Regions from separate parts of the Cellulomonas sp. P2_B4 genome, predicted to be linked through region 3. Evidence: riboswitches for the same ligand, from Rfam matches in the RefSeq annotation. Region 3 holds a riboswitch; each other region holds the start of a gene.
What was found. Region 3 has a riboswitch for S-adenosylmethionine ahead of AC1DZC_RS19385 (LLM class flavin-dependent oxidoreductase). Riboswitches for the same ligand answer to the same signal wherever they lie in the genome.
Positions count from the first base shown of each region.

Region 1: linked by a shared signal. The riboswitch ahead of AC1DZC_RS08685 (DUF1737 domain-containing protein) and the one ahead of AC1DZC_RS19385 (LLM class flavin-dependent oxidoreductase) in region 3 are both predicted to bind S-adenosylmethionine.
Region 2: linked by a shared signal. The riboswitch ahead of AC1DZC_RS18795 (ABC transporter permease) and the one ahead of AC1DZC_RS19385 (LLM class flavin-dependent oxidoreductase) in region 3 are both predicted to bind S-adenosylmethionine.

Region 1 covers NZ_JBFUDI010000004.1:162,380-169,703, reverse strand. The annotation lists gene AC1DZC_RS08695 (YrdB family protein) at 1-337, opposite strand, end outside; gene AC1DZC_RS08690 (aminotransferase class V-fold PLP-dependent enzyme) at 608-2,002, opposite strand; SAM riboswitch class IV at 2,042-2,156, opposite strand; SAM riboswitch class I at 2,275-2,376, shown strand; partial or broken gene AC1DZC_RS08685 (DUF1737 domain-containing protein) at 2,370-2,549, shown strand; gene AC1DZC_RS08680 (rhodanese-like domain-containing protein) at 2,576-2,995, shown strand; gene AC1DZC_RS08675 (O-succinylhomoserine sulfhydrylase) at 2,992-4,248, shown strand; gene AC1DZC_RS08670 (DUF1345 domain-containing protein) at 4,292-4,915, shown strand; gene AC1DZC_RS08665 (pyridoxamine 5'-phosphate oxidase family protein) at 4,908-5,393, opposite strand; gene AC1DZC_RS08660 (hypothetical protein) at 5,513-5,821, shown strand; gene AC1DZC_RS08655 (DUF1684 domain-containing protein) at 5,822-6,619, opposite strand; gene AC1DZC_RS08650 (NtaA/DmoA family FMN-dependent monooxygenase) at 6,616-7,324, opposite strand, start outside.
Region 2 covers NZ_JBFUDI010000014.1:77,534-84,857, reverse strand. The annotation lists gene AC1DZC_RS18820 (LLM class flavin-dependent oxidoreductase) at 1-1,069, opposite strand, end outside; gene AC1DZC_RS18815 (GNAT family N-acetyltransferase) at 1,066-2,061, opposite strand; gene AC1DZC_RS18810 (M20 family metallopeptidase) at 2,058-3,404, opposite strand; gene AC1DZC_RS18805 (rhodanese-like domain-containing protein) at 3,401-3,817, opposite strand; gene AC1DZC_RS18800 (NADPH-dependent oxidoreductase) at 3,847-4,665, opposite strand; SAM riboswitch class IV at 4,841-4,948, shown strand; gene AC1DZC_RS18795 (ABC transporter permease) at 4,992-5,990, shown strand; gene AC1DZC_RS18790 (ABC transporter permease) at 5,992-6,906, shown strand; gene AC1DZC_RS18785 (dipeptide ABC transporter ATP-binding protein) at 6,903-7,324, shown strand, end outside.
Region 3 covers NZ_JBFUDI010000017.1:11,731-19,054, reverse strand. The annotation lists gene AC1DZC_RS19400 (amino acid ABC transporter ATP-binding protein) at 1-447, opposite strand, end outside; gene AC1DZC_RS19395 (amino acid ABC transporter permease) at 447-1,484, opposite strand; gene AC1DZC_RS19390 (GNAT family N-acetyltransferase) at 1,511-2,095, opposite strand; gene AC1DZC_RS19385 (LLM class flavin-dependent oxidoreductase) at 2,092-3,198, opposite strand; SAM riboswitch class IV at 3,409-3,528, opposite strand; gene AC1DZC_RS19380 (winged helix-turn-helix transcriptional regulator) at 3,591-3,968, opposite strand; gene AC1DZC_RS19375 (alcohol dehydrogenase catalytic domain-containing protein) at 4,091-4,990, shown strand; gene AC1DZC_RS19370 (phosphatase PAP2 family protein) at 5,035-5,709, shown strand; gene AC1DZC_RS19365 (phosphatase PAP2 family protein) at 5,709-6,440, shown strand; gene AC1DZC_RS19360 (dihydrofolate reductase family protein) at 6,538-7,137, shown strand; gene AC1DZC_RS19355 (YciI family protein) at 7,164-7,324, shown strand, end outside.

The DNA.
Region 1 (7,324 bases), on a different contig from region 3:
TCGCGACGAACACCGCGCCGCCGACCACCGCGAACGCGATCGCGACGAGCGGCGAGATGCCGGCCAGCAGCGCGACGACCGCCGTCGCGACGAACAGCCCGGTGGCCGCGGCCGCACGGGGGCTGCCCACGAGTCGGTGGTCCGACCGCGGCGCCATCCAGCGGCTCCACACCGCGACGGCCACCACGACGAACGCGACTGCCAGGAGCAGGGACACGAGCGTGCTGCTGCCCAGCCGCCAGCCGGCGACCGCCAGCAGAGCGATCATCGCCAGCTCGACGAGGAACGCCAGCACGCCGAGCACCCCGACCTGCTGCTGCGCCACGGGATCGGTCACGCGCTCATCCTGCCGACGAACGGCCCACCGCCGCGACCCCGCTGCGCGCAGGCCGAGATCGACCCTTCGGCGCGAGATCGGCGCTCGGAACTGCCGATCTCGCGCCGAGAGGTCGCTCTCGGCGCCGCGCTCGCGCGCGGCCGGGCGCAGCGAGGTGGTCGCGAGCGCGGCAGTTCCGTGCGAACGCGGCAGCAGCAGGTGCCGCGTTCGACAGGAAGTGCCGCGTTCGCCGAGTCCGGAACGGTTACCGCCGGTGGCGCCGAGCCTGCGTCAGTCGTCCAGGGCCGGGCCGCAGGCGGCCGCGGCCGTGGCGGCCAGGTGGTCCAGGCCGTGGACGGCGACGAGCGGGCGGGTGTCCTCGACGACCGCCCAGCAGCCGTCGACGATCTCGTAGCCGGACGCGGGACCGTCGGCGAGGTACTGCGTCAGGGCGGTGACCAGCCGGTCGACGGCCTCGCTCGTCGTGCCGACGCCGACGGACGCGCGGATCGCACCGTCGGAGGCGTTCAGGTGCGCGAGGAGCGGGTGGGCGCAGAAGCGGCCGTCACGGACGCCGATCCCGTGCTCGGCCGACAGGTAGGCGGCGACCAGGCCGGGGTTGTGGCCCGGCACGGTGAAGGTCAGGACGCCGACGGGCGGGGCGGAGTCGGGCCAGATGCGCGCGATCTCGACGCCGTCGATGGCGGACAGGCCCGCGACGAGCCGGGCACGCAGGGCGTCCTCGTGGGCGTGCAGCGCACCGGGCGGGAGGGCCGCGAGCTGGTCGCACGCCTCCGCGAGCGCGATGGCGCCGATGACGTTGGGCGAGCCGGCCTCGTGCCGGGCAGGTGCGGGCTGCCACACGGTCCGGTCCGTGCGCACGTCGCGCACCGCACCTCCCCCTGCGAGGTACGGCGCACCTGCGTCGAGCCAGTCGCGACGTCCGACCAGGGCGCCGGCCCCGAACGGTGCGTACGTCTTGTGGCCCGAGAACGCGATGTAGTCGGCGTCGGAGGCCGCGAGCGAGAACCCGCGGTGCGGCACCAGCTGGGCGCCGTCGACGGCGACGCGGGTGCCCTCGGCGTGCGCGAGGGCGATGACCTCGTCGAGCGGCAGCGACTCACCGGTGACGTTGGAGGCGCCGGTGACGGTCAGGAGCGCGTAGTGCCGGCGCGCGAGCTCGTCGCGAAGCCTGGACAGCGTCTCGGCGACCGTGCGGGCGATCGGCAGGATGGTGGTCGAGTGGCCGTGCCCGTCCGCGGAGTGCACCCAGGGCAGCAGGTTGGCGTGGTGCTCGATGTCCAGCACCAGCACCCGGGACCCGCTCGGGACGACCCGGGCCAGGAGGTTGAGCGAGTCGGTGGTGTTGCGGGTGATGATCGCGACGTCGTCGGGACGCGCGTCCACGAACCGCGCGATCGTCTGGCGCGACGACTCGTACAGGGCGGTGGACACCTGCGACAGATACCCGGCGCCGCGGTGCACGGACGCGTACAGCGGCAGGACCTCGGTGACACGCGCGGCGACCGCCTCGAGGGCGGGCGCGGACGCGGCGTAGTCGAGGTTGGCGTAGACGCGCTGCGTGCCGTCGACGAGGGGCACCGTGGTGTTGCCGCCGACGACGGGGAGCAGCTCGCTCACCGCGTCGACGTCCACACACGAGAGGCGCTCGGCAGTTGTGGTCATGATGGTCCTCCGACACAGAGGGGGCACCGCCGTCGGTGGACCCCGCGCTTGCCGAGCCCCGGACGGAACTCGGCCAGGTCGTCACCCGGGGCACCCCACCGCGGAGGAGGGTTGCCGGCCAGCGAGCCGGGGCTTGACGCTGGCGCTCATGACCTGAGAAGAGGGTCCCCGTCCCGCCGCGCACGTGTCAACGCACGATCGGATTCGTCTCGGATCGCAAGACTTCGATTCCACCAGTTGGATTCCGTCCGACGCCCGCACTAGCATCACCGGCACCATCCAGAGCGGCCGAGAGATCTGGCTCGACGACGCCGCAGCAACCCGCGTGCACGACAGTGCACGGACGAGGGTGCTACCGCCAGGACCGATGGAGGCTGCGCACGTGACAGAACGACTCAGGTACCGGCTGCTCAGCGGCACCGACGACATCGCCTTCTGCGAGCGCGTCTCGGAGGCCCTGGCCGACGGCTACGTGCTGCACGGCGGCCCGGCCGCGACCTACGACGGCGAGCGTGTGATCGTCGCGCAGGCCGTCATCCTTCCGAGCAACGCGACCCACGAGACGAGGCCCGTATGAGCTACGCCGGCGACCTGACCCCCCAGCAGGCCTGGGACCTCCTGGCGTCCGACGGCGACGCGCTGCTGGTCGACGTGCGCACCGACGCTGAGTGGGCCTACGTCGGCATCCCCGACGCCGCGTCGATCGGCGGCCGCTCCGCGCTGGTCGAGTGGGTCTCGTACCCGTCGGGACGCCCGAACCCGCAGTTCCTCAAGCAGCTCGGCGAGCTCGGGCTCACTCCGGGCGACGGCCGGCCGATCGTGTTCCTGTGCCGCTCGGGCGTCCGCTCGGTGCACGCCGCGAACGCCGCGACGGCCGCGGGACTCGGTCCGGCGTACAACGTCCTCGAGGGCTTCGAGGGCGACGTGGGTGCCGACGGGCACCGCGGGCACTCGGGCTGGCGCGCGGCCGGCCTGCCGTGGCGGCAGCGGTGAGCCCCCGGGTGCCGGGTCCCGGCGACTGGGACGAGAAGCGGGTCGAGCGCGGGACGCTGCGGCCGGACACCCTCGCCGTGCGCGGCGGGCTCGTGCGCTCGCAGTTCCAGGAGATGTCCGAGGCGCTCTTCCTGACGCAGGGCTACGTCTACGACGACGCCGCTCAGGCCGAGTCCGCGTTCGCGGGCGAGTACGACCGGTTCCTGTACTCGCGCTACAACAACCCGACGGTCTCGACGTTCGAGGAGCGGCTGCGGCTGCTCGAGGGCGCCGAGGCGGCGTTCGCCACCGCCAGCGGGATGTCCGCGGTGTTCACCGCGATCGCGGCGGTCGCCAAGTCGGGCTCGCGCGTCGTCGCGGCCCGGGCCCTGTTCGGGTCCACGGTCGTGCTCTTCGAGGAGGTCTTCGCCCAGTGGGGTGTGACCACCGACTACGTCGACGGGCACGACCTCGCGCAGTGGGAGGCGGCGCTCTCGACGCCGGCCGACGTCGTGTTCTTCGAGACGCCGTCCAACCCGATGCAGGACCTGGTCGACATCGCGGCGGTCACGACGCTCGCGCACGCCGCGGGCGCGATCGTGATCGTCGACAACGTCTTCGCGACGCCCGTCCTCTCGAAGCCGCTCGACTTCGGCGCCGACGTCATCGTCTACTCGGCGACCAAGCACATCGACGGCCAGGGCCGCGTGCTCGGTGGCGCGATCCTGGGGTCGGAGGAGTACATCCACGGACCCGTGCAGACGCTCATCCGGAACACCGGCCCGTCGCTGTCGGCGTTCAACGCGTGGGTCCTGCTCAAGGGCCTCGAGACCCTCTCGATCCGGGTCAAGCACCAGACGGCGTCGGCCCTGCGGCTGGCGACCTGGCTCGAGGAGCAGCCGGGCGTCTCGCTGGTCCGCTACCCGTACCTGCCCTCCCACCCGCAGCACGCGCTCGCGCTGCAGCAGCAGAGCGGCGGCGGGACGGTCGTGACCTTCAACCTCGCGGTACCCGACGGCGCGTCGTCCGAGGTTGCCAAGAAGGCGACGTTCGGCGTGGTCGACGCGCTGCGGATCATCGACATCTCCAACAACCTGGGCGACGCGAAGTCGATCATCACGCACCCCGCCACCACGACGCACCGCAAGCTGGGCGCCGAGGGCCGGGCGGCCGTGGGGATCGGCGAGGCGACGCTCCGGCTGTCGATCGGCCTCGAGGACCCGGACGACCTGATCGACGACCTCACGCAGGCGCTGGACACGCTCGGTCGCTGACGACGTCCCGCGGGTGTCCGTGCGGCCGGTGAACACTGGCGGCATGGACACCCGGCGGCTCGTCGTCTCCCCGGCCCTGCGGCTCGGCGTCGGAGTCGTGGCCGGTCTCGTCGTCGCCGTGCTGGTCGCCTGGACGTCCGGGTTCGCCGCGTTCCTGTCCGGCTGGGCCGTCGCCGCGGCCGTCTTCGTCGTCTGGACCTGGCTCGCGTGCGCGCCGATGGGTCCCGACGAGACCGCGGCGCACGCCACCCGCGAGGAACCGACCCGGCTGGCCTCCCACGTCATCGTGATCGCGGCGGCCTTCGTCACGCTCGGCGGCGTGGTCCACGTGCTGGTGAGCTCGTCGCTGCACGCGTGGCTGCCCGCGATCGCGGTCCTGGCGAGCGTGGTCGCGTCCTGGGCCGCGATCCACACGGTGTTCGCGCTCCGGTACGCCCGCATGTACCTGACGGACGGCGCCGGCGGGATCGACTTCCACCAGGAGGAGCCGCCCGAGTACACCGACTTCGCCTACGTCGCGCTGACGGTCGGCATGAGCTTCGCCATCTCGGACACCGACCTCGGCTCGTCGCGGATGCGCCGGACCGCGCTCGCGCACGCGCTGCTGAGCTACCTGTTCGGCACCGTCATCATCGCGCTGCTGGTGAACCTCGTCGCATCTATCTGAGCTCGACCGTCTCGTTCTCGCCGCCGTCGTACCGCTCGCCGGTGACCTTGGCCTTCACCAGGCTGAACGCCGTGGTCAGCTTGCCGCCGGGCGCGTGCCAGTACTCGGCGGTCTGACCGCGCAGGGCGATGAGCACCACCCCGGGGGTCTCGGGGCCGTCCGGGAACCACGCGTCGGCCGTCGGGCCCCAGAGCTCCTTGATCTTGGCGAGGTCCCGCACCACGTCGGCCGTCCCCGACACCGACACCCACGACGTCGACTCCGCGAACGCGGCGTTCGCGGGACTGCCCGCCTCGATCTCGTGCACCTTGTGGCTGTCGGCGTCGGCGAAGAACCACAGGTCGCCGTCGTAGTCGACGTCCTGCACACCCATCGGGCGGCTGACCAGCGCCCCGCTCGGGTCCACCGTCGTGAGCATCGCGAACCTCGCGGCCTTGATCAGCTTCGCCACCGTCGCGACGTCGTCGTCGTGCGTCATGAGCACTCCCTGCGTATGGACCGCCCGGGGTGTTCTCACCGGATGGTGCGGCCACGGTAGGCAGGATCCGCACGACCCACCACTGGAACGGTGGTGGCCCTACGCGCGATGCTCGGGGCATGGACAACGAGTTCGACGCCGTCGCGGTGGACCTGGTCGCCCGCGGAGCGACCCTCGGCCAGATGATGGGCCACCCCATGCTCAAGGTCGGGTCCTCGATGTTCGCCGCGTTCACCGGCGACGAGCACCTGGCCGTCAAGCTCGGGCGCTCCACCCCCGAGCACGCCGAGGCGCTCGCGCTCCCGGGCGCCGCGGTCTGGTCGCCGGGCGGCAGCGGTCGCCTGTTCTACGACTGGGTGTCGCTGCCGCCCGAGCAGGAGGACCACTGGATGCGGTTCGCCGAGGCGGCGCGGCTCCTCGTCAGCTGATCAGCGCACCCACTGCTCCCCGGCCTCGACCGCGACGGTCAGCACGTTCTCGGCCGGCGGGACCGGGCACGTGGCGAACTCGGTCAGGCCGCAGGGCAGGTTGCTCGCGCGGTTGAAGTCGAGGGTGACGGTGCCGTCGCCGGCCACCGGGCCGAGACCGAGCGTGCGCGACGCCGGGTAGGTGGTCACGCCGCTCGTCGCGTCCCGGAACAGGACCGACAGGCCGCGCGCTCCCCCGTCGAACACCACGAGCGACTGCGGCACGCCGCCGAGCTCGAAGTGCACGGTGCCGACGGCGGTGTGGTGGTGCTCGAGGCCCTCGACGACCGCACCCGTCGTGACGGTGCGCGGCTCGTCGAACGGCGACAGCGTGCCGGTGACGAGCCACTCCTGCGACGGGGTGTAGGCGGGGATGCCCGTGAATGCGGCGAGCTGCGGCGCGCGCGGGTCGTGCACGCGGATGATCACGTGGGCCGTGCGACGGGCCACCTCGAGGATGAGGTCGCCGGAGCGGACGCGCAGGCCCGGACCGCCCTCGACCGGGTCGAGCGTCGCGGAGCCGTCGACGACGTCACCGTCGGGGAGCACGAGCCCGTCCTGCGCGGCCGCCTCGATCGTGAGCGCGTCGCCGGGTGCCGCCGTCCAGCGGCCCGGAAACTCCCCGAACGTGGCGGGCACGGCCGTGAGCCAGTGCAGCGCGGTGATGGCGACCCAGCCGTGCGGCTCCGCGAAGTAGGCCTCGCGGGACGCGTGCCAGGTCTCCCAGTCGGCGGTGAAGGTGTCGGTGATGACGGTCATGACGGGTTCCTCTCGGAGAGCGCGGGAGCGAGCGTGCGGCCGAACGCGCCGGCGGCGGGCAGGCCGAGGTTCTCCCGCAAGGTGGAGCCCTCGTAGGACGTGCGGAACGAGCCGCGCTCCTGCAGGAGCGGGACGACCTTCTCGACGAACTCGTCGAGACCGTGCGGGGTCAGGTGCGGCACGAGGATGAAGCCGTCGGAGGCGTCCTCCTGCACGTAGCGGTCGATCTCGGCGGCCACGTGCTCGGGGGTGCCGACGAAGTTCGACCGGCCGGTGACCTCGATGACCAGCTCGCGGGCGGACAGCCCCTTGGCCTCGGACAGCGCCCGCCACTGCTGCGCGATCGCGACCGGGTCCTTGAACATCGACGCGCGACCGTTGGTGATCGACGGCGCGTCGACCAGCGGGTCCTGCGCGGGCAGCGGCCCGTCGACGTCGAGGTCGGGCAGGTCGCAGTTCCACAGCTGCTCGATGAACGCCCGCGCGACGGACGGCCGGACCGTCTGCAGCTGGAGCTCGCGCAGCCGCTCCTCCGCCTCGGCGGCGGTGTCGCCGAGCACGAACGACGAGCCGGGCAGGATCAGCAGGTCCTCGGGCCGGCGCCCGTACCGCGCGAGGCGCCCCTTGACGTCCGCGAAGAACGCCTGCCCGTCCTCGAGCTTCGAGTGCCGGGAGAACACCGCGTCCGCGACCTGCGCCGCGAGC
Region 2 (7,324 bases), on a different contig from region 3:
CCGGGTTCTGCGGTCCCCACAGCGTCGTCGACACCTCGGCCCGGACCAGCGGGACGACCTCCTCGGCGAACCGTCGCAGGACGTCCTGCTGCTGCTCGTACGGCAGGACCGGGTTGAGCGAGACGGACTGCAGGTCGTGCCCGTAGGAGGCGTGGTAGTCGAGGATCTTCTCCGCGACGCGCTCCGGGGAGCCGACGAGCGCCGGGCCGCGCTCGACCGCGTCCTCGATGTGCGCGAACGACGAGACCTTGCCGGGCCGCGTCTCGCCGACGTGCCGGGCGGCCATCCGGGCGGCGAAGCCCTCGTAGACCGCGCGGTACTCCTCGGTCGCCTGCTCGGTGGTGTCCGCCAGGAAGAGGCCGCCCGAACCGGAGCCGACGTAGCCGACCGACGGGTCGTGCCCGTGGGCCACGAGCTGCTCGCGGTACCGGTCGATGAGCACCTTGTAGTTCTCGCGGGGCTGCAGCGCGTTCGCGGACACGATCGGGTCGCCGTGCTTGGCGGCGAGGTCGACCGCGATGGTGCTGGTGGCCGAGCCGTGCCAGATGCGGAAGGGGCCGTCGTACGGGCGCGGCAGCGTCGTCGCGTCCGTCAGCGGCGCGTGGAACGTGCCCTTCCAGTCGACGTGCTCTCGGCTGAGCAGCAGGGTGAGGAGCTCGTAGTTCTCCTCGAGGTAGTCGTACTGGTGCTCCAGCTGGAGCCCGAACAGCGGGAAGTGCTTGTCCTCGTTGCCCTTGCCGATGACGATCTCGAGCCGCCCGCGCGAGAGCAGGTCGATCGTCGCGTAGTCCTCGGCGACGCGGACCGGGTCGAGCAGGCTGAGCACGGTGACGCCGGTGCTGAGCAGGATCGTGTCCGTCGCCTGGGCCAGCGCGCCGAGCAGCACGGTGGGAGACGACGACAGGAAGTCGCCGGCGTGGCGCTCCCCCACCGCGAACGCGTCGATCCCGAGCTCCTCGGCCAGCACGGCGGTCTCGACGACGCGCTCGAGGCGGGTGGACGGGTCGAGCAGCTCGCCGGTGACCGGGTGCGGGCCGTGGGGGACGATGTCGAGGACCTGGAACTTCACGAGAGTGCTCCTTGCGTGAGTGGTGCTGTGTCGAGGCCGAACGCGAGCAGGGTGCCGCCGGCGACGACACGGGTCTCGCGCTCGGTCAGCCGGACGAAGCCGAGACGGTGGTAGAGCGCGTGGGCGCCGAGCATCTGCGGCCCGGAGTTCATGACGACGCGGTCGAGGGCCCGCTGCCGGGCGAGTGCGACGACGTGCTCGGTGAGCAGCACCCCGATCCCTCGTCGGCGAGCCGCGGGGTCGACCGCGAGCAGCCGGAAGTCGAGCTCGCCGTCCCGACCGAGCTCGGAGATGTGCTCGCCCGCGCGCGGCGTTGCGACCGTCCCGACCAGCTCGCCGGTCGCGAGGTCCTCGGCCACCCAGACCTCGTGCTCGCGAGCCCGGGCGGCGACGTCGGCGAGGGAGGCGCGGTACTCGTCGGGGATGTCGTAGTCGTGGGCGTACGCCTCGACCGACAGCTGCGCGACGCGGTCGTACTCGTGCGGCGCGACCAGTCGGACGCGCAGGCCGGTGCGGGCGACGTCGTAGCGGTACACGACCAGACCGGCGATCGTTTCCCGGTCGACCACCCGCTCGAACCCGAGCCGGTGGTACAGGCGTTGCGCGACGACGTTGCGGGCGCCGGTGTCCAGTACCAGCGCGGTGACACCCCAGGCCCGCGCGCGGGCGACCGACTCCGCCAGGAGCGCGGCGCCGACCCCGCGACCGCGGGCAGCCGGCGTGGTGGTCAGCAGCCGCACCTCGGCCTCGTCGTCGTGGGCCTGCCGCGTGTACCCGGTGCCGGGCCGCAGCAGGCTGATCGTGCCCAGCAGCTCGTCGCCGTCGACCGCCACGAGCAGGTCGCCGGCCGCCGCGCGCCCGGGAGCGTCGCGCAGCAGCGCCAGCCGCGCCGGGTCCGTGGTCGGACCGAACGGCCCGGTCGCGAACCCGTGCTCGGTGAGCTCCGCGACCGCGGCGTGCTCGTCCGGCCGCGACGTGCGCACCTCGATCATGAGAAGTACCCCTCCACGTCCAGGACGCCGCCGGCGTCCTGGAAGTCCTGCCGCACCGCGGCACGCAGCGCCGGGTCGGCCAGATAGTCCAGGGCCGTGAGCGCGAGCCCGACGGCACCGTCGACGGCGGCGGCGTCCCCGCGAGGACCTCCGGCGACCTCCGCGAACTCGCGGGTGTGCAGGGCCACCTCCGGGTCGCTCACCGCGATCATCGGGTGGATGCCGGGGAGCCGGACGCTCACGTTCCCGAAGTCGGTCGAGGCCGCGAGTATCTCGGGGACGACGCCCCCGGCCAGCACGGTCCGCCCCTGACCGGCCTGGTGCACCGCCCAGCGCTCTGCGAGCGGTCCGTTGGTCCGGACGGGGAGCGTGAACGGGGCCGCGTCCCAGACCAGCTCGGCGGTCGTCCCGGTGGCCAGCGCGGCGCCCCGCGCGATGTCGGCGAGCCGCTCGGAGAGGTCCTTGAGGGTCGTCGGGCTCGCGGACCGGACGTAGTACTCGACGGTCGCGCGCTCGGGCACCACGCTCGGCCGCGTCCCGCCCTCGAGCACCACGCCGTGCACACGGTCGCTCGGCGGGATGTGCTGCCGCAGCATCGCGACCGCCTGGTAGTTCAGCGCGACGGCGTCGAGGGCGTTGCGGCCCATGAACGGGCTGGCCGACGCGTGCGCGGCGACCCCGTGGTACGTGACGCGCAGCTGCCGCCGGCCGAGGAACGGGTGGTCGACGACGTCGAAGCCGAACGGGTGCACCATGATCGCCGCGTCGACGCCCTCGAAGAACCCGTTGCGCGCCAGGATCTCCTTGCCCGAGCTGCCCTCCTCCGCCGGCGTGCCGAGCAGGAGCACCCGACCCGGCAGGTCCAGACCGTCGGCGACCGCCCGGACCAGCGCGAGGAACGCCCCCGTCGCGGCGCCCGCGATGAGGTGGTGCCCGCACGCGTGACCCACCCCGGGCAGCGCGTCGTACTCGGCCAGGATCGCGACGGTCGGACCCGCGTCCTCGCGAGCCGCGCCGTCGTCGGGCCCGGCCTTGGTCAGTCCCGCGCGCAGCGCGGTCGACAGGCCGTGCGTCCCCACCGTCGCGGGCACGCCGCGCGCCCGCAGCAGGTCCGCGATCGCCGCGACCGAGCGGACCTCGCGGAACGCCTCCTCCGGGTGGGAGTGGATCGCGTGCGCGACGTCGAGGAGGTCCCCCTGGCCGGCGCTCGCCGCGTCCCGCACGAGGGCGCGCGACGTCTCGTCGGCCCCGTCGAACGGGGAGGTCAGCGGGACGAACGACCCGCGTCGGCGCTCGGTGAGCGCGCGCAGCTCGTCGAGGAACGCGGTGGAGGGGGTACTCATCCGGCGGTCGGCTCCTCGGCGGGCAGGCCCGCGTCCTTCCAGGCACCGAAGCCGCCGTCGACGTGGACGACGTTGGTGAAGCCCTTGGCGCGCAGCTCCGCGGCCACCGGGCCGGACCCGCGCACCGAGCCGCAGACGACCACGATCGGCGTGTCCAGCGAGACGACGGGTGCGTGGTGCGTGGCCGCGGCGAGGTCGAACTCGTCGTCGATCGCGTACCGGTCGCCGACCGTGGCGCCGGGGATCGCGCCCGTGCGCGACCGGCCCGTCTCGCTGCGGACGTCGAGCAGGAACGCGCCCTCGGCGACGCGCTCGGCGGCCTCCTGCGGGGTGACCGCGGGCGCGAGCGCCGCGGCGTCCTCGAGGCTGAGGTGCTCGGCGGGGGCGCCCGGGCGGGCGGTGGTCTCGGTCATCGTGCTCTCCTTCGTCGTCGTGCCTGTGCTCATCGGAGCCGGAAGCCCTGCGCCTCGAGCGCCGAGCGCAGCTGGTCGCGACCGTTGAGCGCCGCGGGGCCGGAGAGCCGGGCGAGCAGCCGGTCCGTCCAGGAGTGCGACAGCCCCTCGAGGGCGTAGAACTCGCCGATCCGCTCCTCGTAATCGGCGACCGCGTCGGCGTGGTCCGCGTCGTCGTACACCTCGTGGTGCAGCACGGCCGACTGGGGCAGGCGCGGCTTCACGCGCGTGTTCTCGGACAGGTCGGGCCGCCCGACGACGAGCCCGAACGCGGCGAACACGTGGCGCGGCAGGTGGAGCAGGTCGGCCACCTCCGCCGGCCGGTTGCGCAGCGCGCCGATGTACACCGTCCCCAGGCCCAGCGACTCCGCGGCGAGCACCGCGTTCTGCGCGGCCAGGGCCGCGTCGACGAACCCGACGACGGCCGTCTCGAGGTAGTCCGCGCCTTCGGTCGGCGCGTCGTGGGCCGCGGCGATGGCGTGGGCGCGGCCGAGGTCGACGAGCCAGACGAGCAGCAGCGGCGCCTGCGTGATGTGCGCCTGGTTGCCCGCGAGCGCGCACAGGGCCGACCGGCGCTGGTCGTCGCGCACGGCCACGACGCTCCACAGCTGGAGGTTCGAGCTGGTCGCGGCGGACTGRGCGGCGGCGACGACGGCAGCGAGCTCGGCGTCCGAGACGTCGTCGGGCAGGTACCGCCGCACGGAGCGGTGCGCGAGCTGCAGCTCGATGACGTCGGAGGTGGCGACGTCGTCGGGTGCGACGCCGCCGTAGCGGGCGTCGAGCGTGGACGGGAGGAGGGCGACGGACATGGTTCCCCTGGTGAGCGCGCTGTCGGAGTTCGCGGGGAGGGTGAGCCGCCCGGATGCCGAAGTCAACGAACCGTCGGCGACGTCTCACATCTCGGTCCTCGGGCGGTGCGTCCATTCCGTGAGACGCAGCGGCGGATCGTTGACGACCCCGCGCCTCGTCCTTACCTTCGCGGCCGGTATCGAGTCCCGACGCAAAGCCCTGGTTGGTCGGGCAGCAACCCTTCACGTGACGGGGTGCTCCAGGTGACTACCCGGCACGGCTCCCGCCGTGCAAGCACAGACGACGGAACGAGGACCCCGATGCGCGCCTTCCCCCGGGCCCCGCGATGAACCGCTACGTGCTCGCCCGCCTCGGGCAGGCGCTCCTCGTGCTCTGGGCCGCCTACACGGTGTCGTTCGTCGTGCTCTACGCGCTGCCGGGCGACCCGGTCTCGCTCATGTACGGCGGCGAGTCGTCGGACGTCACGCCCGAGCAGCTCGACGCGCTGCGCGCCCAGTACGGCCTCGACCAGCCGCTGCCGGTGCAGTACCTGACGCAGCTCGGGGGCGTCCTGCGCGGGGACCTCGGCACGTCGGTGGTCCTGCACCGGCCGGTGACCGGACTGATCGCCGAGGCGATCCCGCCGACCGCGGCCATCGCGGCGGCCGCGTTCGTGCTCGCGCTGCTGGTCGGCGGCGGGCTGGCCATCGTCGCGACCCTGGTGCGCAGCCGCGGCCTGTCCAACACGCTGCTCGGCCTGCCCCCGCTCGGGGTCGCGATCCCGTCGTTCTGGTTCGGTCTGATGCTCGTCCAGTGGTTCTCGTTCCAGAACCCGATCTTCCCCGCGGTGGGCAACAAGGGGTTCTCCTCGATCGTCCTGCCGGCGGTGACGCTCGCGGTGCCCACGGCGGCGCTGATCGCGCAGATGCTCTCGCGCAGCCTCCAGCACAGCCTGCGCCAGCCGTACGTCGACACGGCCCGTGCCAAGGGCGCCGGCTCGGTGCGCGTCCACTTCCGGCACGCGTTGCGCAACGCCTCGCTCCCCGCGCTCACGGTGACCGGACTGGTCATCGGCGAGCTCCTGGCCGGGGCGGTCGTCACCGAGACCGTGTTCTCCCGTGCCGGGATCGGCCGGCTCACCGCGACGTCCGTCAGCGCGCAGGACATCCCCGTCGTGATGGGCGTCGTCCTGTTCGCCGCCGCCGTGTTCGTGCTGGTCAACCTCGCGGTCGATCTGCTCTACCCGCTCCTCGACCCGCGGATCGTGCGGCACTCACGTCCACCGAAGGCCGCGGCCCCGGTCGCCGCGGCCGCGGTCCGTGAGCCCGCAACGGCGGGGGTGTGATGTGACGGACCTTCTCGACGACCTCGCCACCACCGCCGCCGACCTCCCGGCCGACGCGCCGCTGGATCAGCCCGACGAGCAGACGCGCGGGCGGTTCGCCTGGGTCGGCGACCTGCTGCGCAGGCCCGGGCTCCTCCTCGCTCTCGTCTGGATCGGGTTCGTGCTCGTGGCGGCGTTCGTGCCGCAGGTGCTCGCGCCCGGCGACCCGCTCACCGGAGTGCCGGCCGACAAGCTTCAGGCCCCCTCGTCGGCGCACTGGTTCGGCACCGACCAGCTGGGTCGCGACCTGTACACGCGGGTGGTGCACGGCACGCAGCTGACGCTCGAGGCGGCGCTCGTGGCCGTCGGCGTCGGCCTGCTGGTCGGGGCCGTGGTCGGTCTGGTCGCCGGCTTCGTCGGTGGCGTGTTCGACGACGTCGTCATGCGCGTCGTCGACGTGCTGCTGTCCATCCCCGCGCTGCTGCTCTCGCTCGCGCTCATCACGGCGCTCGGCTTCGGGACGGTCAAGGTCGCGATCGCGGTCGGCCTGGCCAGCGTCGCGACGGTCTCACGCATCATGCGCTCCGAGGTCCTGCGTGTGCGCTCGTCGGTCTACGTCGAGGCCGCGCACGCCGGCGGCAGCCGCTGGTGGTCGGTCCTGTTCCAGCACGTGCTCCCCAACGCCTCGGGCCCCGTCGTCGTGCTCGCCGCCCTGCAGCTCGGCACGGCGATCCTCGCGGTGTCCGCACTCAGCTTCCTCGGGTACGGCGCTCCCCCGCCCGCGCCCGAGTGGGGTGCGCTGGTGTCCGGCGGTCGCGACTACCTGCGCACGTCCTGGTGGCTGACCACGCTGCCCGGCCTGACGATCGCGCTCAGCGTGCTGGCCGCGGGCCGCCTGTCGCGTGCCCTCGACCGGCACGACGGGGGTGTGGCATGACCTCCTCCTTGCGGCTCCTGACGGTCACGGACCTCGCGGTCGCGTACCGGACGCGTCGCGGCACGGTCCGCGCCGTGCGGGACGTCTCGCTGCACGTCGACGCGGGCGAGACCGTCGCCGTGGTCGGCGAGTCCGGGTCCGGCAAGTCGACCACCGCCGCCGCGGTGGTCCGGCTCCTGGCGCCGGCGGCCGTGATCGACCACGGGAGCATCGACCTGCTGGGCCACGACGTGGTCCACGCCTCCCACCGCGACCTGCGCAACGTGCGCGGCGTCCTGGTCGGCCTGGTCCCGCAGGACCCCACGGTGTCGCTCAACCCCGTCACCCGCATCGGCGACCAGGTGGCCGAGGTGCTGCGCATCCACGGTCTGGCCGACCGCAAGAACGCCGAGATCGAGGCGATCGAAGCACTGCGCCG
Region 3 (7,324 bases):
CTTGTCGGACAGCCCGACGCGCTCGAGCAGCGCACGGCCCTCCGCCTCGACCTCGGCCCGCGGCCGGCGCTGCGCCGAGATGGGCGCCTCGATAACGTTCTCGAGCGCGGTCAGGTGCGGGAAGAGGTTGAAGTTCTGGAACACGAACCCGATGCGGGTCCGCTGCGCCAGCACATCCTTCTCCTTGAGCTCCTGCAGCGCTCCGTCGGAACGCCGCCGGTAGCCGATGAGGTCGCCGTCCACCGAGATGAGGCCGCGATCGACCTTCTCGAGGTGGTTGATCACGCGCAGCAGGGTCGACTTGCCCGAGCCCGACGGCCCGAGGATCACCGTGACCTCGCCGGGCCGGACCGTCAGGTCGATGCCGTCGAGCACCTCGAGCGTCCCGTAGGCCTTGTGCACTCCGCGCACCTCGACCAGACCCGCCTTGACGAGCCCCGCGGCCATCAGAACCCACCCCGCTGGGTGCGGACCAGGAGGTTGCGGGCGCCGCGTCCGTAGCTCGGTGGGAGGTCGCCGGGCAGTGGTCTGCCGGTGAGGCGGGACCAGCTCACGCCCAGGCCCCAGCGTGCCTTCTGGATCGGCGTGGGCGGCAGCTGGCGCAGGGCGCCCTTGGCGTAGTGCCGCTCCAGGTAGTACTGCGCGATCGTCAGCACGGTGGTCAGGACGAGGTACCAGATGCCCGCGACGATCAGCAGCGGGACCACGCGCTGGTTGCGGCCGTAGATGACGCCGACGATGTAGAACAGCTCGCCGTACGCCAGGACGTAGACCACCGACGTGCCCTTGACCAGGCCGATGATCTCGTTCACGGCGGTCGGCACGATGGTGCGCATGGCCTGCGGCAGGATGATCCGCCGCTGCTGGCGACGCCGGGGCAGGCCGAGCGCCGCGGCGGCCTCGTGCTGGCCCTGGTCGACGCCGATGATGCCGGCGCGGATGATCTCGGACGCGTACGCCGCCTGCGAGAGCCCGAGCCCGAGGACCGCGGCACCGAACTTGTCGATCACGGACAGGGTGTCGAGCTCGACGAACGACGGGCCGAACGGCACCCCGAGCGTGAGGTGCGGGTACAGGTACGCGAGGTTGTACCAGAGCAGCAGCTGGAGGATCAGGGGCACGGACCGGAAGATCCAGATGTACCCCCACGCGACCGACCGCAGCAGCGGTGACCTCGACAGCCGCATGAGCGCGAGCACGGTGCCGAGCCCGAACCCGACCACGGCGGCCGCGGCGGTGAGCCGGATGGTGCCCCACAGCCCGTCGAGCACGGACGGCCAGGTCAGGTACTGCCAGACGACCCCCCACTCCCACTTGGGGTTGGTGAGCAGCGAGCTGACGACCATCGCGAGCAGCACGGCGACGATCGCGGTCGCGACCCAGCGCGCGGGGTGGCGCGCGCCGTAGACGCGGGGTTCGTCGTGGACGACGACGTCAGGCACGTCGGGCAGGACGTCGTCCTTCTTCAGGAAGGCGGTGGACACGGTGCACTCCGGGGTTCGAGGGGGCTCTACGACTGCGGGGCGTCATGCTCCGGACAGAGCCACTTCTCGAACGCGAGCGGGCCGTCCGTCGGGGCGTCGGTCGTGTCGAACAGGGGGTGCCAGCCGGTCGCCAGGTAGAGCGCGGCGGCCTCGGGCTGCCGGGGACCGGTGGTGAGGTAGAGGCGCTCGTACCCGAGCGCGACCGCTCGGAGCTCGAGCTCGGCGAGCACCTGGCGCGCCAGACCGCGGCGGCGGTGCGCGGAGCTGGTCCAGATCCGCTTGTACTCGGCGGTGCGGACCGTCGGCAGACCGGACTCGTCGCGCGTGCCCGGCCGGCTGAGCCGCTCCGCCGAACCGAGCTCCGGCTCGGCCCGGAGCCGGAACGCACCGCCGGCCACCGCGGTCCCGTCCTCCAGGATCAGGATCAGGTCACCGTCGGGCGCCGCGAACTGCTCGGCGGGGTACCGCTCGAGCTCCGCGCGCAGGTCGTCGACCCCGAAGAACTCGCTGTACCGCGTGAGGTACTCGACCGCGAGCTCGTCGAGCATCGGCTGCACGGCCGGGTCGCTCAGCGCGTACGAGCGCACGACGCGGAGGTCGGTGGTCGTCATGCCGACGCCGCGAATCGGGCGACGGTGCTCGGCACGGTGCTCGGCAGGCCGAGGGTGTCGCGGAACGTGCGGCCGGGGTACGACGAACGGAAGGCGTCCGACGCGCGCAGCACCGGCAGGACGCCGTCGACGAGCGCGACCAGGTCGGTCTGCACGGATGCCGGGCGGATGGTGAACCCGTCGGCGGCCTCGGCGTCGAGCCAGTCGGTGACCAGCTCGGCGAACCCCGTGGAGGTCCCGACGAACGCGAGCGAGCCGGTGTCCCAGCTGACGCCCTCCAGGTCGGAGAGCATGTCGAGGCGGGCCTGCGCGCTGGCCCGGTCCGGCCCGACGATGAGGTAGACGTCGACCAGGACGCGCACGTCGCGCGGGTCACGACCTGCGGCGACGACCGCGCCCAGGACCCGGGCCCGGGTGCGAGCGGCCTCGTCGCGGTCGGTGGCGCGGATGCGCACGACGTCCGCGACGCGTCCGGCCAGCTCGATCTCGTCGGAGGTCGTCGCACGGACGACGACCGGGGGTCGGCCCTGCGGCGGACGCGTGCTGCCCTTCGGGGCGCCGGCGGCGAAGTTCACGCCGTCGTGCGTCGTGAAACGCGGACGTGCCGAGGCCGTCGGCACCCAGCTGTCCCAGCGCCGGGCGACTGTGGCGGCCGCCTCGGCCGCGCCGGCGAGGGCCGCGACGTCCGGGGAGGACGACCGCGGGCCGGCCGTCGGCACCTCGTCGAGACGCGTGGTCCAGCCGACCTGCCACCCGGCGCGACCGGCGCTGGCCTGGTCGATCGTCGCGATGGCCGTCGAGATGTGCGCCGGCTCGAGGTGCGAGGTGCCGACCGAGGCGACGAGGCCGATGCCGTCGGTGCGCGCCGCGAGACGGGAGGCGACGATGGCCGCGTCGAGGCGGGTCGTGCTGCCGCCGGGGTGCAGGGCGAAGTCGTCGTCGAACACGACGAAGTCGAGCGCACCGCGCTGGGCGACGGCGACGAGCTCCTCGAGGCGGCCGGCGTCGAAGAGACGCTGACCCTGGGAGCCGTGGGTGCGCCAGGCGGCGGCGCGGGCGCCGGTGTCGGACAGGTCGACACCGAGGTGGGCATGGGAGGACACAGGGGTATCCGTTCAGGTGGTGCGAGAGGTGGGGCGCGCACGTCAGAGGTGCGGCGAGGCTCGCCCCGTTCAGCGGGGCGTGCGAGGTGGAGCGGGGCGCTGAAGGTTCAGCGACAACAGGAACGCGTGAGCATGGCGTCGCCGCAGCTCGGGGAGCGGGGTGCTCCGAACGCGTTCATGGTCGTTCCTCTCGTCCCGGCACTGCCGGGGTTCGCGTCGTTGCCGTGTGGAGGCGTAGTGCCCACCACGACCAGGTCCTCATCCGGGGCACCCCACCGCGCGGAGGGTTGCCTTCCAGCTAGCCGGAGCTTCGCGCTGGAAATCTTGACCTTATTGGTAGGGAATTTAGATCGGGGGCCCGACGACGTCAAACCGCTGGTCACATCGTGAGATCAGACGCGGGCGTCGTACGCCTCACGGGCGATCGCGACCGCGTCCATGTTCGCCTCGGCCCACACCTTCACGGCGTGCACCACGGAGGTCAGCGAGACGCCCAGCGGGGTGAGCTCGTAGTCGACCCGGACCGGCACGGACGCGGTCACGGTCCGCGTGATCATGCCGTCGCGCTCCATGGCGCGCAGCGTCTGGGTGAGCATCTTCTGGCTCACGCCGTTGAGGCGCCGCCGCAGCTCCGAGTGCCGCTGCGGGCCGACCTCCAGCGCCGTCATGACCAGACAGACCCACTTGTCCGACAGCTCGTCGAGGAGCTCACGGGTCGGACAGTCGGCGTCGAACGAGTCGTACGCCGCGAGGGGGAGCGTCTCGAGCACGATGTCCTCCGAGCAGGGAACCAGACAGACCCTTTAGGCACCAGAAGGTGCCTACTTCCCAAAAGATACCACTGTGCTCAGGATGGGTCGCGTCCCGAACCGATCTCCCCTCGGAGGCCCTCATGTCGACCGTCACCCTCACCGTTCCCGGCCCCACCGCCGACTTCGCGATCCTCGACCTGCCCGTCCTGGAGCCCGGTCCGGGCGAGGTCCGGGTCCGCGTCGAGGCCGCACCCGTCCACCCGGTCGACGTGGTCGTCGCGCGCGGCCACGTCCCGCTGCCGCCGGCCGACCGCTACGTGCTCGGCTGGGCGCTCGCCGGCGTGGTCGACGCGGTCGGCCCGGACGTCACGGGCCTCGCCCCCGGCGACCCGGTGCTGGCCCTGTCCGACTGGTTCGACACCTTCGTCGGCGCCCAGGCGTCGTCCGTCGTGCTGCCGCGCGGGTCGGTCGCGTCGCGTCCCGCGTCACTGAGCGCGGTGGACGCGTCGATGCTGGCGCTCAACGCTCTGACCGCCGCACAGGCACTGGACCTGCTCGGCCTGCTGGCGGGCGCGACGCTGGCCGTCACCGGCGCCGCCGGTGGTGTCGGCGGGTTCGCCGTCGAGCTCGCCCGGCACCGCGGGCTCGCGGTGCTGGCCGTCGCACGCGAGGCCGACCGCGCCTTCGTCGAGCGCACCGGCGCCCGGCTCGTGCTGCGGGGCACCGACCTCGGCACGCTGGGCGCCGACGGGGTGCTGGACACCGCCGAGCTCGGCGCACCGGCTCTCGTCGCAGCCCGGGACGGCGGCGTGCTCGTGGCCGTCACCGCGCCCGCGACGCCCGCGCCCGAGCGCGGCATCCGCGTCAAGACCGTCCACGTGGTCAGCGGCTCCGCGGGACTCGCGGACGTGGCGGCGCTGGCCGTCGAGGGCGTCCTGACGCCGCGCGTCGCGGACACCTACCCGTTCGAGAAGGCGGGCGACGCCTACGCCGCGGTCGAGGCCGGCGGGCTGCGCGGGGTGGTCGTCCTGGTGCCGTGAGCTCTCGACGAGCGCGTCCGGCCCCGCGCGCCTAACCTCCGGGGATGCATCCTCGCCCCCTCCGTCGACGCGCGCTCCTGCGTGCCGCCGTGTTCGGGGTCGCGTTCACCGTGCCGGTCGCGGTGCTCGCGTACGTGGTGCGGGCGCAGGTGGACGACGTCCTGCGGCTCGACCAGCAGGCCATCGCCTCCGCGACCGACTTCACCCGCGAGCACCCCGAGCTCCGGCAGGCGCTGCTCGTCTGGCAGGAGGCGTTCCAGGCGCGCTGGGTCAACCTCGCCGCGACGGTGCTCTGCGTCTGGGTGTGGCGACGGCACGGGATGACCACGCGGGCGCTGTGGGCGTTCCTCACGATCATGGCGGCCTGGGCGCTGCAGCTGGGCGCGAAGGGGCTGGTGCAGCGGGCCAGGCCGGTGGTCGAGGACGCCGTCTCGCACGCCCCCGGGTCGAGCTTCCCGTCCGGGCACGCCACGAACACCGCAGCCGCGGCCCTCACGGTGACGCTGCTGGTGTGGCCGCTGCTCGGCCCGCGCGGCCGGGTCGTCGTCCCCGTCGTCGCCGGCGCCTGCGTCCTGATCACCGGGCTCGACCGCGTCATGCTCGGCGTGCACTATCCCTCCGACGTGATCGCGGGGTTCGCCCTCGGCACAGCCCTCGCCGGCGCGTCCTACCTGGGCTACAGCGGCTGGTCCGCGACCGGCCCGCACCAGGAGTCCTGATGCACACGTTCCTGCACCGCTACGAGCTCGACCGGTCCGCCCCGACCGGCCGCGAAGCACTCCGCGACATCGGCGTCCGTGTGCTCCTGCCGGCGGTCGGCCTCTGGGTCGTCCTCGTCGGCGTCGGCCTGCTGATCACCGGACCTCTCGACGGGCTGCCGCGGGAGGCAGCCGTGAACGAGTGGTTCGAGTCGATCCGGACTCCGGCGCTGAACTCGGTGACGGCGGCGCTGTCCGCGATCGGCACCACCGAGTTCATCATCGGCGCGTGCGTGCTGTTCGTCGCGCTCTTCTGGTGGCGCACCAAGCAGTGGTGGCTCGCGATCGTGCCGCCGCAGGCCATCGCCGTGCAGGCCATCCTCTTCATGACCGCCGCCCTGGTGGTCGGCCGCGAGCGGCCCGACGTCGAGCACCTGGACGACTCGCCGCCCACCTCGGCCTACCCCAGCGGGCACACCGGCGCGTCCACGGCGTTCTACGTGACGCTCGCGATGATGGCCCAGCGGATCGGCAACCCGATCCTGCGCGGCGTCGTCACCGTGCTCTGCCTGCTCGTGCCGATCGGCGTCGGGACGGCCCGCCTGTACCGCGGCATGCACAGCCCGACCGACGTGCTCATGGGCTTCGTCAACGGGCTGGTCTGCGCGTTCCTGGCGTGGAACTACCTGCGCCGCGACACGTCCGGCGCAGCGGGCCGTCAGCAGGACCTGGCCGCTCGGGTCGCGGGCTGACACACCCGACGAGCGTGCGGTGTCCGATCGCGCCCTTCCCGTTCGTCGCACGGGTGAGAGGTCGCCCGCGCGGGGCGGCCCGGGAAGGATCACGATCATGAGGCTCGTCACCAACACGCAGATCACCGTCGACGGCGTGATGCAGGCGAACGGCGGGAACAACGCGGAGCTCGACCCCGGGTTCGAGCGGGGCGGGTGGGCGTTGCCGGTGGGCGACGAGGAGTCGACGGCCTACATCGGCGACTTCTACCGGCGCGCCGACGCGTTCCTGTTCGGGCGGCGCACGTACGACCTGTTCGCCGGGTACTGGGGTGTGCAGACCGACATGGACAACCCGTTCGTCGGCTCGCTGAACTCGCGCCCGAAGTACGTCGCGTCGAGCACGCTCACCGACCCGCGGTGGGCGGGCACGACCGTGCTGTCCGGCGACCTCGAGACGGCGGTCCGCGAGCTCAAGGCCACGCCCGGCGGCGAGCTCCAGGTGCACGGCAGCGGGCAGCTGATCCGGTGGCTGCTGGAGCATGGGCTCGTCGACGAGCTGACGCTGATCGTCTGCCCGGTGATCGTCGGTGCGGGCACCAGGCTCTTCCCCGACGAGGGCCGCGACTTCGCGCTCGAGCTCGTCGAGTCGCGTCGGTTCCCGAGGGGCATCACGGTGCAGACCTACCGGCCCGGCGGCCGTCCCGAGTACGCGTAGCAGTTCCGACGACGGAGGTGGTGACGATGCAGTACCTGGTTTCCGTGATCGACGACCGGACCAACTCGGGCACCCCGCAGGAGGCGGTGGCGATCGACGCGTTCAACGACCGCCTGCGCGCGGGCGGCCACTGGGTGTTCGCCGCCGGCCTGGCCGCTCCCGAGACGTCGACGGTCATCGACGGCCG